DNA from 3 places in the Roseovarius sp. THAF8 genome. Region 1 is predicted to be linked to each of the others. Evidence: riboswitches for the same ligand, from Rfam matches in the RefSeq annotation. Region 1 holds a riboswitch; each other region holds the start of a gene.
The links. A riboswitch is a leader RNA that binds a small molecule or an ion and turns the genes downstream of it on or off. The one in region 1 is predicted to bind cobalamin.
Positions count from the first base shown of each region.

Region 2: it holds a riboswitch for cobalamin, as region 1 does, so the genes downstream of both, FIU85_RS04550 (hypothetical protein) here and FIU85_RS14615 (DUF1636 domain-containing protein) in region 1, are expected to answer to the same signal.
Region 3: it holds a riboswitch for cobalamin, as region 1 does, so the genes downstream of both, FIU85_RS06150 (aromatic ring-hydroxylating dioxygenase subunit alpha) here and FIU85_RS14615 (DUF1636 domain-containing protein) in region 1, are expected to answer to the same signal.

Region 1 is NZ_CP045410.1:2,985,803-2,990,457, forward strand. Features, by position in the region: gene cobN (cobaltochelatase subunit CobN) at 1-1,754, opposite strand, end outside; gene cobW (cobalamin biosynthesis protein CobW) at 1,758-2,810, opposite strand; gene FIU85_RS14615 (DUF1636 domain-containing protein) at 2,807-3,184, opposite strand; cobalamin riboswitch at 3,261-3,461, opposite strand; gene cobO (cob(I)yrinic acid a,c-diamide adenosyltransferase) at 3,495-4,118, shown strand; gene FIU85_RS14625 (cobyric acid synthase) at 4,183-4,655, shown strand, end outside.
Region 2 is NZ_CP045410.1:928,973-933,627, reverse strand. Features, by position in the region: gene FIU85_RS04565 (lytic transglycosylase domain-containing protein) at 219-704, shown strand; gene FIU85_RS04560 (YebC/PmpR family DNA-binding transcriptional regulator) at 917-1,666, shown strand; gene FIU85_RS04555 (GNAT family N-acetyltransferase) at 1,813-2,094, shown strand; cobalamin riboswitch at 2,172-2,361, shown strand; gene FIU85_RS04550 (hypothetical protein) at 2,463-2,735, shown strand; gene FIU85_RS04545 (Mrp/NBP35 family ATP-binding protein) at 3,263-4,336, shown strand.
Region 3 is NZ_CP045410.1:1,269,368-1,274,022, reverse strand. Features, by position in the region: gene FIU85_RS06160 (Crp/Fnr family transcriptional regulator) at 1-302, shown strand, start outside; gene FIU85_RS06155 (hybrid-cluster NAD(P)-dependent oxidoreductase) at 1,095-2,171, opposite strand; gene FIU85_RS06150 (aromatic ring-hydroxylating dioxygenase subunit alpha) at 2,176-3,405, opposite strand; cobalamin riboswitch at 3,520-3,727, opposite strand; cobalamin riboswitch at 3,854-4,047, shown strand; gene nrdH (glutaredoxin-like protein NrdH) at 4,149-4,370, shown strand; gene nrdI (class Ib ribonucleoside-diphosphate reductase assembly flavoprotein NrdI) at 4,375-4,655, shown strand, end outside.

The DNA of each region.
Region 1 (4,655 bases):
CCCAGGGTCACGGCGCCGATGCGGCGCTTGGCCTGTGCGGCCTCGCCGGGGTCGTTGACGATGAAAGGGTAGATGACGGGCAAGGCGCCGGTCAGCGCCTCGGGCCAGCAGGCGGGCGACAGGGCGACGGCCTTGCCCGGCAGCCATTCCAGAGTGCCATGCGCGCCGATATGGATGAGCGCGTCGGCCTGGGTTTGCAGCCAGAGGTAGAAGGCAACATAGGCATGGCGGGGCACGCGGGACAGGTCGTGGTAGTCGTCGTCGCGAGTCTTGGGCGTGCCACGTTCGGGTTGCAGCGCGACGATTGCCTTGCCGAGGCGCAGCGCGGCGAAACGGAATTCCCCGTCCGTGGCGTCGGCGTCGTCCTCGGGACGGCCCCAGGCCAGGTAGAGATCTTCGCGCAGAGGGGAAGGCAGCCGTGACAGCAGCGTCCTGTAGTCCGCAAGCGGCAGGCGCATGTCGCGCGCCAGCAGGCGATCTTCCAACGCCGCCGCCGGTGTCTCGTCCACCGAATAGCCTGCCTCGCGCAGATCCAACAGGATGGCGCGGGCCGAGGCGGGGGCGTCGAGGCCGACGGCGTGCCCCATCTGCCAGTCCTTGCCGGGATATGTGGACAGCACAATCGCAGGGTGACGCGACACGGCGGGTTTGGCGGCGAGGTCGAGCCAGCCTTGCACGCGAGAAACCAGCGCCGCGGTCAGGTCCGGCTCGGCCCGGTGCGCATAGCGGGAAAACTCCAGATCGGGATCGCGCGTGCCGGGTTCCTTGAACGACACTGTGCCGCCGGTCAGCCGCCCGTCGACTTCGGGCAGGACGACATGCATCGCAAGGTCGGCGGGCGAAAGGCCGCGCTCGGAGCTGTCCCAGGCGTCGCGGGTGGAGGTGGCCAGCGCGGCCTGGAACACCGGCACGTTGCCTGCGTCGAGCGGCGAGGTGCCGTCATCGCCCTTGCCGGAAAAGGCGGTGGCGTTGACGATGGCGTGGGGCTTGTAGCCATGCACCTGCCGGCGCAGCCAGCCCGCCGCCTCGGGGGCCTTTAGCGACGGGGTGAAGAGCGCGCGGACATGGTGGCCCCGCGCCTTGAAAGCCTGCATCAGCGCCTCGATCGGGGCAAGGTCGGCGGCCACCACGTAGGAGCGGTAGAAGACGATCAGGATCCGGGTCTGCGCGACGGGCAGGTCTGCGAGCGGGCAGCAGGCGCCGTGCTCGGGCGTCCAGGCACCGACCATGGGCAGCACCTTGGCCCCGCGCACCGGCGCGGCGTAAAGACCTGCGGCCAAGGCCAGTTGTTGCAGGGCGGCCTGTGCCGCGATGCTGCCGCCGTTGTCGCAAAGCTCGGCGAGGCGACGCAGGGTCGAGACGGGCAGGGTGGAATAGGCGTCAAGCCGGGGGTCGGGCCGGCCGTCGGCGGGCAGGACGGCGAGCGCGATGCCTTTTTCCTGCGCCAGCGCCAGGACCTGCTGAAGCCCGTATTCCCAGTAGGGCACCCCGCCGATCAGCCGGATCAGGATGCCCTTGGCGCCGGTCAGCGTCTGTTCGACATAGGTATCGACCGACAGCGGATGCCGGAGGGCGGTGAGGTTCGCGAGGCGCAGGCCGGGCAGGCCGTCGCGCCGCCGGTGCCAGCCTTCCGCGAAGGCGCCAAGATCGCTGTCGGAAAACGACAGCACCACCAGGTCCGCCGGGCTTTGGCCCAGGTCGGTGGGGGTGTCGGTTTCTTCCAGACCGTGGCTTTCGCGGAAGACGACGTGCATCGGTTACTCGGCGGCCTCGGCCGGTGCCAGCACGGCGCGGATCGCGTCGACATTCACGTCGTCGTGTTCGGCGATGACCACGAGACGACCGCGGCGGGCCTCGTCCGGTTTCCACGGGCGGTCGTATTGATGGCGCACGCGCGCGCCCACGGCCTGCACCAGAAGGCGCATCGGCTTACCGGCGACACTGGCATAGCCCTTGACGCGCAGGATGTTCTGGCTGTTGGCCAGATCCTCGATGCGGCTGACCAGATCGGCGGGATCGGCGAGTTCCGGGATGTCGATGACGACGGATTCGAAATCGTCATGCTCGTGATCGTCGTGGTCGTCGTGGTGGCTGGGCCGGGCGTCCATGTCATCCTCGGCGGCGGCTTCCAGCCCGAGGATCACGCGGGGATCGACGACGCCCTCGGCGACCTCGACCACGGGCAGGGGGCGGGGCGCTTCGGCGGCGATGACCTCCTTGGCGCGCGCCACGCTCTCGGGGCCGGCAAGGTCGGGCTTGGTCAGCAGGATGATATCGGCGCAGGAGATCTGGTCCTCGAACACTTCCGACAGCGGGGTTTCGTGGTCGATGCTGTCATCCGCCAGGCGCTGGGCGTCGACCCGGGCCACGTCGGGGGCAAAGCGGCCTGCCGCGACGGCCTCGGCATCGGCGAGGGCAATGACGCCGTCGACAGTGATCTTGGAGCGGATATCGGGCCAGTCGAACGCTTTGAGCAGGGGCTTGGGCAGCGCCAGACCGCTGGTTTCGATCAGGATGTGATCGGGGCGCGGGTCGAGCGCCATCAACGCCTCGATCGTGGGGATGAAATCGTCGGCCACGGTGCAGCAGATGCAGCCATTGGCCAGTTCCATGATGTTTTCCGCCGGGCAATCGGGGATGGCGCAGCTTTTCAGGATGTCGCCGTCGACGCCGACATCGCCGAATTCGTTGACCACCACGGCCAGACGGCGGCCGCCGGGGTTCTGCATCAGGTGGCGCACCAGCGTCGTCTTGCCGGAGCCCAGAAAGCCCGTGATGACAGTGACGGGAAGTTTCGCAAGATCGGTCATTGGTCAGCCTTTGCAGTCAGGGGTGGGATGCGCGCAACGCAGTTGCGCTTGAAATGTTCGGGGCGCTGGCGCCACGGGATCAGTCCGTCCTCGGTCTGTTGATAGAGGACCGCGCCTTGCAGCAGCATGTCGGGATGCGACGTTTCATCGAGATTTCCGTACAGATACGTCCAGCGTTCGCCGCCGCGCATGGCGGCGGTGCAGCCCGCGTCGCAGTTTTGCAGGCATTCGACCGGCGTCACGGTGACGCCATCGGGCAGCGTCCGCGCCGTGACCTCCTCATAGAGGCGCTGGCCGGGGCGGCGCTCGTCCTCTGGGATCTCCTGCCCCTTGCGGCACTTGACGCAGATCAGCAGCTCTATGGGCGTGCTCATGTATCCTCCAATATCGGGGGTGCGCGCGGGAGTGGCGGGTGGCCACGCATCCGAGCCCGGCACACCCCGTCCGGTCCGTCTTTTCCTTCTGGTTGGCAGGTCTCCCGGCTTGCGGTTTCGGGCTCTTTGGCCCACGGTTTCCGGCCTTCCCGGCATTGCGCCAGTGGCGGTGGAAACCTTCCCGGTTCACGGTCGCGGGGGCGGCTGTGCCTGGCGCGATGCGCTGCACATTCCCTTTTCACCTGTTTACACAGGCACCAACACGGTGCGACATGCTGCTAAAACCCACCTTGTGTCAAGGAGACGTCCCATGTCCGACCCGTCCGAAGCGGAAAAGACCGCCCGCCACAACGAGAAGATGAAGAAGATAAAGGCCGCGCGCGACCGCATGATGGTGGACAAGACCGAAGAGAAGGGCCTGATCATGGTTCATACCGGTCCGGGCAAGGGCAAGTCATCGTCAGGATTCGGAATGATTCTGCGGTGCATCGCGCACGGGATGCCCTGCGCGGTGGTGCAGTTCATCAAGGGCAACTGGGTGACCGGAGAGGCCGAGATGCTGCGCAACCGGTTCTCGGACGAATGCCGATTCTTCATTTCGGGCGAGGGGTTCACCTGGGAGACGCAGGACCGAGAACGCGATATCGCCGCCGCGCAGAATGGCTGGAACATCGCGAAAGAGCAGATTCGCGACCCTGAGATGAAGTTCGTGCTGCTGGACGAGATCAACATCGCGCTGCGCTATGACTATATCGACATCGACGAGGTCGTGGATTTCCTGTTGCACGAAAAACCTGCGATGACGCATGTGTGCCTGACGGGGCGCAATGCGAAACCCGAACTGATCGAGGCCGCCGACCTTGTGACCGAGATGAGCCTGGTGAAGCATCCGTTCCGGGACGGGATCAAGGCCCAGAAAGGCGTGGAGTTCTGATGTGGTCCCTCATGGCCAGCGGGGCGAAACCGCCGGGGCCGATGCCGTGTGACGGAGACCACCCATGCCCGCGATAATGATCCAGGGCACGGGGTCGAATGTCGGCAAGTCGATGCTGGTGGCGGGCCTGTGCCGGGCCGCGCGCCAGCGGGGCTTGAGCGTGGCACCGTTCAAGCCGCAGAACATGTCGAACAACGCCGCGGTGACGCCGGACGGTGGCGAGATCGGTCGTGCGCAGGCGCTTCAGGCGATGGCTTGCGGTGTGAATTTGCACACCGACATGAACCCGGTTTTGCTGAAGCCGGAAACGGATGTCGGCGCGCAGGTGATCGTGCAGGGCAAGCGCCTGACCACGGCGAAGGCGCTGGAGTATTCCAGCCTGAAGCCGACGCTGATGGCGGCGGTTCAGGACAGCTTTGCCCGCCTGAGCGCACAACATGACCTTGTGATCGTCGAAGGGGCAGGTTCGCCCGCCGAGATCAACCTGCGCAAGGGTGACATCGCGAATATGGGCTTTGCCGAGGCGGCGGATGTGCC
Region 2 (4,655 bases), 2.0 Mb from region 1:
GCACTCTTGGCGCGACCCCGCGCCTTGTAGCCGCCGGGTGGAGCCTCGCACCCGGATGCAGCGAAGATCGGTTGAGGCTGCCCCTGCGTCAAGATGCACGGTGTGAAATCTTGCGGGGCGCGCGCGGTTTCGGGCGGATTTTCGCGCGTCGGATGCCAAGAAGCTTGCCTGAAATGCCGGCTTGGGGAAGAAACCCCGAAACAACGAGGGATTCTCTGATGCGGCGTTTGATGGCCTTCATGCTGGTTTGCGTGGTTGCGGGATGCAGTGCGAAGGAGGCGCCGGAGCCGCGTGCCGCGCACAGCCCGCCGCTTTATCCCAACGAGACGCCGCAGCTTCGGGCGCTGATCAACCAGTATGCCGACGACTACGAGGTGCCACGGTCGCTGGTGCACCGGGTGGTGCAGCGCGAGAGCGATTATCGGCCCGGGGCGCGCAACGGGCCCTATTTCGGCATGATGCAGATCCTGCCCGCCACCGCACGGGGCATGGGGTTTCAGGGCGCGCCGAGCGACCTTCTGGATGCGGAAACCAACCTGAAATACGCGGTGAAGTACCTGCGCGGCGCATGGCTGGTGTCGGACGGCAGCGAGCCCGACGCGGTGATGTGGTACGCGCGGGGCTATTACTATGCCGCGCGGGACAAGTGTCTGCTGGTTCAGACCGGCTTGCGCGAGCGCGAGATCGCGCGGCACTGCCGCTGAGGCGGCGCGGCCTGGGCGGCCCGGATCGCGCGACATGACACGCCGGGCATGGGGGCGGTCCGGGGCCGGGCGGCGCGCCTGTCATCCTTCAAGAGATAGCCGCCGGTCTGGTCCAGCGCGGCGGCGCGGAGCGGGCGATTGGCGGGATTGCACAGGGGCCTGCGCCTGATTTATAGAGGCGTGAACTTTACGCATGTCATCGGAGGCACGTCATGGCCGGCCATTCCAAATGGGCCAATATCCAGCACCGCAAGGGCCGTCAGGATGCCCAGCGGGCGAAGCTCTTTTCCAAGCTGTCGAAAGAGATCACCATCGCCGCCAAGATGGGCGACCCGGACCCCGACAAGAACCCGCGCCTGCGACTGGCGGTCAAGCAGGCCAAGTCGCAGTCGATGCCCAACGACAATATCGACCGGGCGATCAAGAAATCGGTCGCGGGCGAGGGCGAGGATTACGAGGAAATCCGGTACGAGGGCTATGGGCCCAACGGCGTGGCGGTGATCGTCGAGGCGATGACCGACAACCGCAATCGCACCGCCAGCACGGTGCGCTCGACCTTTACCAAGCATGGCGGGAACCTGGGCGAGACCGGCTCTGTCGGGTTCATGTTCGAGCGCAAGGGGCAGGTGACCTACCCTTCGGATGCGGGCGATGGCGACACGGTGATGATGGCCGCGATCGAGGCCGGGGCCGAGGACGTGGAATCGGGCGAGGACGGGCACGTGATCTGGTGTGCCGATACCGACCTGAACGATGTCTCGACCGCGCTGGAGGCGGAGCTGGGCGAAAGCGAGGAGACCAAGCTGGCCTGGCGTCCGACGACCACCACCGAACTGGACCTGGAAGGCATGCAAAAGCTGATGAAGCTGATCGACGCGCTGGAAGACGATGACGACGTGCAGAATGTCACGACGAATTTCGAGGCCAGCGACGAGGTGATGGACCAGCTGGCGGCGGAGTGATCCGGCCCGCGTGGGTTTGAGGCGGCGCCCCGGCGGGGCGCCGTTTTGCGTTCGAGGCGGTTTCGTGCGCGGAGCCTGCGCTGTGCCGAGTTGTGGACCTTTTTGCGGCGCTGCGGCATGCTGCGCGCAGCCAGGGGAGTATAGACATGCAGATCGAACACGAAGACGGAGAGAGCAAGGGGCGCTATGTCACCCGGATCGACGACGGGCCGGAGGCGGAGCTGACCTATTCCAAGCTGGGGCGCACGGGCATGATCATCGACCATACCGGCGTGCCGGACGCGTATCGCGGCAAGGGCGTGGGGCTGGCGCTGGTGACCCGCGCGGTGGAGGATGCCCGCGCGGCGGGGCGCAAGATCACGCCGCTTTGCCCGTTTGCCGCGTCGCAGTTTCGCCGGCACCCGGAGTGGGCGGACGTTCTGGCCTGAGCTTGAAGGTGTGGCGCGTGTCGTCGCGCGGCGCTTCAACGTCGCAATCGCGGGTTGCGTCAGGGGCCGCTTGGCGGCAAAGTGAGAGTCCCGAAGGTGCCGCGCAGGTCGCGGAGAATTGGGAAGCCGGTGCAAGTCCGGCGCTGCCCCCGCAACGGTAAGGATGGGGGATACCGCAGATGGCCACTGGGGCGACATGCCCCGGGAAGGCGCGCGTATCCGCACCCCCGCCAAGCCCGGAAACCAGCCTTTGGGACGACGTCGAACCGCGGGGGGCGGTGCGGGCGGTGGACCGGAAAAGCGGTTCTCGCGCGGCCTTCCCTCGCCCCAGTCCGGCCCGGGGTGCGGCCGGAGGAAGAGCAGAAAGCATGAGCCTGACACCGATCATGAACGGGTTGGAGCGCAGCGGGGCCACCGGCGCCGAGGCCGAGGCCGTGGCGCGGCTGGGTTTCCTGGAGTGGGTCTTTGGCTATCCCGGCGCCGTCACGGCGGGGGTCGTGCGCGAGGCGCTGGCCGAACCCGCGGTCCGGAATGCCGACAGCGCGGCGGCCAGGGCGTTTGCCCGCGTGCTGGAGGAGGCGCGCCACGCCGCGCCGATGACGCGGGGCCGGCGCGGGCGGGCCGCAAGGGTGGTGCATTGATCCCAGGCCCTTGATCCTGCCGCGTGCCGGCGGGGTCGCTGGCTGTTTGCCGGCGCGGGGGCGGTGCGGCGAGGGCCTTGTGAACGCTGTCGGGGTAAAAAAGAAAAAACGGCGACGCCAGGGAGGAGGAGAGGCGCCGCCGTTCTTTACGTCGGGCCCCAGGGAGGAGGAAGGGACCGTTCGTCAGGTTTGGGTTCCAAGGGAACCCAGGTCTTGCCGGGACCGCACAAGGGAGGAGAGGCGGTATCCCGAACAGGTACCAAACGGGAGGAGAGGCACCTGATTGTTTTCGCGAGCGTTTGGCGCTGTGACCGTTTCCGTTCGCTGTTGAGTTAAAGATAGCGATATGCTGCGCATGCACAATACGTTTTGCTGCAACGCAGCTATGCAGTTGGCGCATAGAAGATCGGATCATTTTTTACGTGTGAAATCACCGCTTTGCCAGTTTTTTGGGCGGGGTTGAAACGGGGGTTGCACCTGCTTCTGGAAGTGCCACTTTCAACGCCGCAGATGCATGGAGACCGGGCATGACGAAAATACTCGAAAATGTGCGCCGAGAGCTGGACCGGCTGGAATTGCCGGACGGCGGGACGGTGATTTCGCGCGACATGGTGCGCGCGATGCGACTCGAAGGCGGCGAGGTGCGATTCGTGCTGGAGGCGCCCAGCCCCGAGATGGCCCGCCGGATGGAACCGCTGCGGGCCGCCGCCGAGCGTGCGGCGCTGTCGGTCGAGGGGGTGACATCGGCGCAGGTCGCGCTGACCGCAGAGGCGCCCGAGGCGCCCGAGGCGCCCGCGCCGACGCTGAAGGTCGGGCGGCATCCCGAGGGCGGCAGCGCGTCGATCCGGCCGAGCGGGGTGAAATCGATTCTCGCGGTGGCGTCGGGCAAGGGTGGCGTGGGCAAGTCGACCGTGGCGTCGAACCTGGCGGTGGCGCTAGCGCGGGCGGGTCGGCGCGTCGGATTGCTCGATGCCGATATCCACGGGCCGAGCCAGCCGCGCATGATGGGCGTGACCGAACGCGCCCAGAGCCCGGACGGCAAGATCCTGACGCCGTTGGAGGCGCATGGCGTCAAGATGATGTCCATCGGCCTGATGATCGAGGAGGATCGCGCCGTGGTGTGGCGGGGGCCGATGCTGATGGGGGCGTTGCAGCAGATGATGGCCCAGGTCGACTGGGGCGAGCTGGACGCGCTGCTGGTCGACCTGCCGCCGGGCACTGGGGACGTGCAGCTGACCCTGTGCCAGAGGGCGCAGCCCACGGGGGCGCTGGTGGTGTCGACACCGCAGGACGTGGCGCTGTTGGATGCGCGCAAAGCGATCGACATGTTCAACACGCTGAAGACGCCGGTGCTGGGGCTGATCGAGAACATGTCGATGTTTCACTGCCCGCAATGCGGGTACGAGGCGGCGATATTCGGCCATGGCGGCGTGGCAGCCGAGGCCGAGAGGCTGGGCCTGCCGCTGTTGGGGGCGTTGCCCATCGACCTCGACACAAGGCTTGGCGGCGATGCCGGGCGGCCCGTGGCGCTGGAGGACGGCGCGGTGTCGGACGCCTATGCGCGGCTGGCGGAAAGGTTGGTGCAGGGCGGGATGGCGTAGCCGGCGGGATTTGCAGCGACAGTCTGATGTGGGTTTATTGCGGACAAGTGTGATCTACATCCCCGAGCGCCATCGCCGGGCCGTGGGGGCGGCGATGGCGCGGGGCCTGCGGCTTGACTCCGCGCCGGGGCTATAGATCGGACGTCTTTTACGTCCGGCATAACCGACGTGAAGAAAGACACGTGTCGCGCGGAATCAAGGCCGGAGGCCGCCGCGCGATCGCCAGACCACCCCCCCGGGCTGGCGATTGGGTGACGGTGGTGCTTCGATCCGAGTTTTTGCGGACGTGGCGCGGATAAACTGCGCCGAACATCGGTCG
Region 3 (4,655 bases), 1.7 Mb from region 1:
TGTCGCAGCGGCTTCGGGAGTCGAACGAGACGCTTCAGAAATTCGCATTCGACAACCTGTCGCAACGGCTGCTTCAGAAGCTTGCGGAGCTCGGGTTGAAACACGGCACGCTCGACGACGAGGTGTTGGACCTGGGCCGGAAGTTTTCCCAGAGCGCGTTGGCCGAGATGCTGGGCGTCACGCGAGAGGCGATCAACAAGCAGTTGAAGCTTTTGCAGGACCAGGGAACGATCTCGATGCGCAAAGGCGTCATTCAGATCATGTCACCTGCGGATATCGTCAAGAACACGCCCGGTCGTTGAATCCTTGCGAGCTGTTTGACCCCATGCACAGGCCGGGAGATCTTCGCGACCGCTGTGGTGTCGGTTTGCGCAACAAAATTGTTTCAAACCCGGCCGGTGACGACAAAATCGAAAACATGTGATCCCGTTCACAGTCGGGCGCTTGGCTTTGGTTAATAATGCTTAACAGGGGGACAGAGCTTACCTCCGGGATTTCTGGTAGCAGCCTTGGGTATTAGCCAACTGCGATTCAGGCTAGGGCGGTCAAGGCCGTCTGGGCAAACCGGGGGCAAGACAGTGAGTGGTCTGTGAGAACTGTTCTCTCGGGTTGGCAGGATACTAGCTGGCCGAATTGTACATAGGAAGCATCATTTTTTAGTACCAAAGCTCCCGGGACGGGCTGGCAGCTGTGTCAAAGCAGTATGCGGTTCGGACCCGGGTTTTTATACTGGTACGGACCTTTCGAGGCGTGGTGACAGCCCGGATTGCCTTCGGACGGGACGTCCGACCAGTTCTGCATTTCCCACCTCTTGCGCGGGAATATTGCTTGCCGCCATGGAAACCACCCGGAAGTATCCTTGGGGTCGGACAGGACTTCGCGTGATATCCTGCTGCAGTGTTTCTCTAACGTGCTGACAGGTGAGCGCCTGGAAATGGCGTAACCCGTCAGCGCGTTGGGAACAAACTGGCGTGATTTAGCGGGAGAGGATGTCGGCGAGCGGGCCTTGGTGTCTCCAGAACCGGCGGAAGTTCAAGGCCGCCGCCGGCAGGAGGTGGCCGCTGCCCGAGGCAGCGGCCGGTTCATCATTGCGTTCACACGTCCACCGACACCTTGCCGATGGGGTGCGAACAGCAGGCGAGAATATAACCCTCGGCGATATCGTCTTCCGAGATGCCACCGTTATGCACCATGTGGACCTCGCCCGCGCTTTTGCGGACCTTGCAGGTGCCGCACACGCCGAAGGTGCAGCCCGACGGGATGTTCAGCCCGTTGGCCCGCGCCGCCGACAGGATGGTGTCTGTCTCCGAGACATTCGCGCTGACGCCGGAGAGGGCGAACTCGATCTCGGCCTGTGCGGCCTGGTCGGGGACGACATCGTCGATCTCGGGGATCTCGGCCTCGGTCGCCGCCGGTGCGTGGAAGCTTTCCTGGTGGTAATGCGCCATGTCGAAGCCGAGACCTTGAAGCGCCTCGCGCACTGCCTGCATGAAGGGCTCGGGCCCGCAGCAGAAGACTTCGCGTTCGAGGTAATCCTGCGCCATCAGCCCCAGCATCAACTGGTTGAACGTGCCGCGATAGCCGGTCCAGGGCGCATAGCGGTCAGGGGTTTCGACCACCCAGTGCAGGTCGATGCCCGGCACGCGGCTGGACATGTGTTCCAGCCGTTCGCGAAAGATGATCTCGCCGGGGCGCCGGGCGCAGTTGATGAAGACGATGTCGGGTTCGGTTCCCAGGTCGAACATCCATGTCGTCATCGACATCATCGGCGTGATGCCGGAGCCGGCCGAGATGAACAGGTACTTCTCGGCGGGGTGATCGAGATGGGTGAAAAGGCCCGAAGGCCCCAAGGCCCTGATCCGAACGCCGGGCACGAGGTTGTCGAGCATCCAGCGCGTGCCCACGCTTTCGGCCTGCGCCTTGACCGTGACCGAGATCGACCGCGGCCGCGACGGCGAGGACGATATCGTGTAGGTCCGGCGCACGGTGCCGCCCGGCGCGGGGATTTCCAGCGTCAGGAACTGGCCGGGGCGATAGTCGAACAGCGCCCCCGACGGCGCGCGAAAGGTAAAGGTCGCGGTGTTCGGTCGCTCGGGAATGACCGAGACGCATTCCAGCATCTCGTCATCCGACCAGATCGCGCGGGCGGGAACGTGGGACAGATCGTTCATCGGATCACTCCGCCGCCATCGCGACAGGGTCCAGCCGCTGGCGCATCGTGTTGCAGTACCACTCGACGAAGCCGATCACGCCCGTTTCGTGGATCGGGGAATAGGGGCCGGGTTCGTAGGCCGGGGACAGGATGCCAAGCTGGTTGTCCTCGACCACGCGGCGGTCCTCGTCATTGGTGGCGACCCAGACCTCGGACAGGCGCGTGACGTCGTAATCCACGCCCTCGACCGCGTCCTTGTGCACCAGCCACTTGGTGGTGACCTCGGTCGTCATCGGCGTCAGGGGCGTGACGCGGAAGACGATGGAGTGATCCGGCAGGAAATGGTTCCAGGTCGTGGGGTAATGGTATTTCAGCAGCGTGCCCGCCGTGTCATCGCTGACCCGGCCCAGCCATTTCGACACGGCGGGCTTGAGGTCCATGGTAAAGCTCTTGGCGCCGGGCAGCAGCGGCATCCGCGCGAGGCGGTATTGCATGTCGTCCGACATGCGGAACTGCGACGGGACGCCCTGTGCCTCCAGCCGGTCGAAATGCGCCTGAAGATGGGGCGGGGTGACGCCTTCCTCGATGCCGGTGACGGTGGGGTCGTCGGTGAAGGAGCGGCAGAGGCCCGGATGGTTGCCGCCGCAGTGATAGCACTCGCGGTTGTTCTCCCACACCAGTTTCCAGTTGCCGTGCTCGACGATCGAGGTCTCGAAGGCGAGCTTGGCATTCGTCAGGTCATGCACCTGCAGGTAGGGCTGCGCCAGTTCGGCGAAGGCGTCGAAATCGGGGGCATCGTCGGCCAGGCAGATATAGACCAGCCCGCTGAGGATACGGCAATGCACCGGCTTCAGCCCGTGCTTGGTGGGGTCGAAGTCAGGCCCCATTTCCCGCGCCCACAGCAGCCGCCCGTCCAGTTCGTAGGTCCATTGGTGATAGGGGCAGACCAGCTTGGGCGCGTTGCCCTTGGCCACCTTGCACAGAACCGAGCCGCGGTGGCGGCAGGAATTGTGGAAGGCGCGGATCTCGCCATCGGCGCTGCGCACGATGACGACGCCATAGTCGCCGACGCGGTGGGTCACGAAGCTGCCCGGCTTGGGCAGTTCGCAGGCCGGCACGGCAAAGAGCCAGTCGCGGTAGAAGATGTTTTCCATGTCCGCGCGGAACACGTCCGCATCGGTATAGAATGCCTGCTCCAGCGCATGGCCCGGCCGACGCCGCGCCAGCAGATCGCTGATCGGTTGGGTGTTCATCCTTGGCCTCCTGCCGCGCCCCGCGGCGAATTCGGGCAGGAGGTCGGCACGCGCGGTCCGCAGGTGCGGCAAGCGAGGAGCCGGACCCGAAGCAGCGCCCGCACCGCCACCCGCGGTTTGACGTCATTGCAAGGCTGGTTTCCGGACTCCGGTGCGGCCCTTGTGCGGGACCTCGTGGCGCGAAACCTTCCCGGGGCTCCTCTTCCCCAGTGGTCGTGACCGCGCCCGTTGCAACACCGTTACCGTTGCGGGGGCAGTGCCGGGATTTCACCGGCTTCCCAATTCTCCGCCCGCAGGCGGCACCTTGCAACTTCCCCGATTATCACAGGCCGGGCGGCGCAATATGAGAATTGCGACACTCGCTGAAGTGAATCAGACATCCTGCACGATGGGACAAAAATCGCTGCAGCAAGGCAAACTATATATTGACAGTTTCGTGTGCCAGAACCCAATATGGTGTTGCTTTGGTGCCCGCGACTCAACGTTGTGGGTGAAAAGGGAAGCCGGTGCGACACCGGCGCTGCCCCCGCAACTGTAAGCGGCAAGCCAAGGTCCGGAACCACTGGTGAGGCAACACCGGGAAGGCGGACCAAGGCGCAAGAGCCGCGAGCCAGGAGACCTGCCAAGGCGCAGTGAACGACGACCGCGGGCGGAGGGCCCGGGCGCGTGTCAGGGGCCCTGGTGGCCTGCTGTTCCCGTGTCCTGTCCCGCCATTCGCAAACCAAAACAAGGGACAGAGCACCATGAGCATCACCGTCTATTCCAAACCTGCCTGCGTGCAGTGCACCGCAACGACCCGAGCGCTGGACGCCCGTGGCCTCGCCTATGACATCGTCGACCTGACCGAGGACACCGCCGCGATGGAGCATGTACAGGACCTGGGCTACCGGCAGGTGCCTGTCGTCGTCGCCGGAGACGATCACTGGGCCGGGTTCCGTCCCGACATGATCGGCCGGCTCTGCTGAGCGCATGGCGGGGCTGGTCTATTTCTCGAGCGGGTCCGGCAACACGCGGCGCTTCGTCGAAAAGCTGGACCTGCCGGCACGGCGGCTGCCGCGTGTCGCGAGCGATCCTGTCCCGCAGATCACCGCGCCTTTCGTTCTGATCTGCCCGACCTATGCCGATGGGCATGGCAAGGGCGCAGTCCCAAAGCAGGTGATCCGCCTGCTGAATGATCCCGCCGCCCGCGCCCTGCTGCGCGGGGTCATCGCCAGCGGCAATCGCAATTTCGGCAAGACCTTCGCCATGGC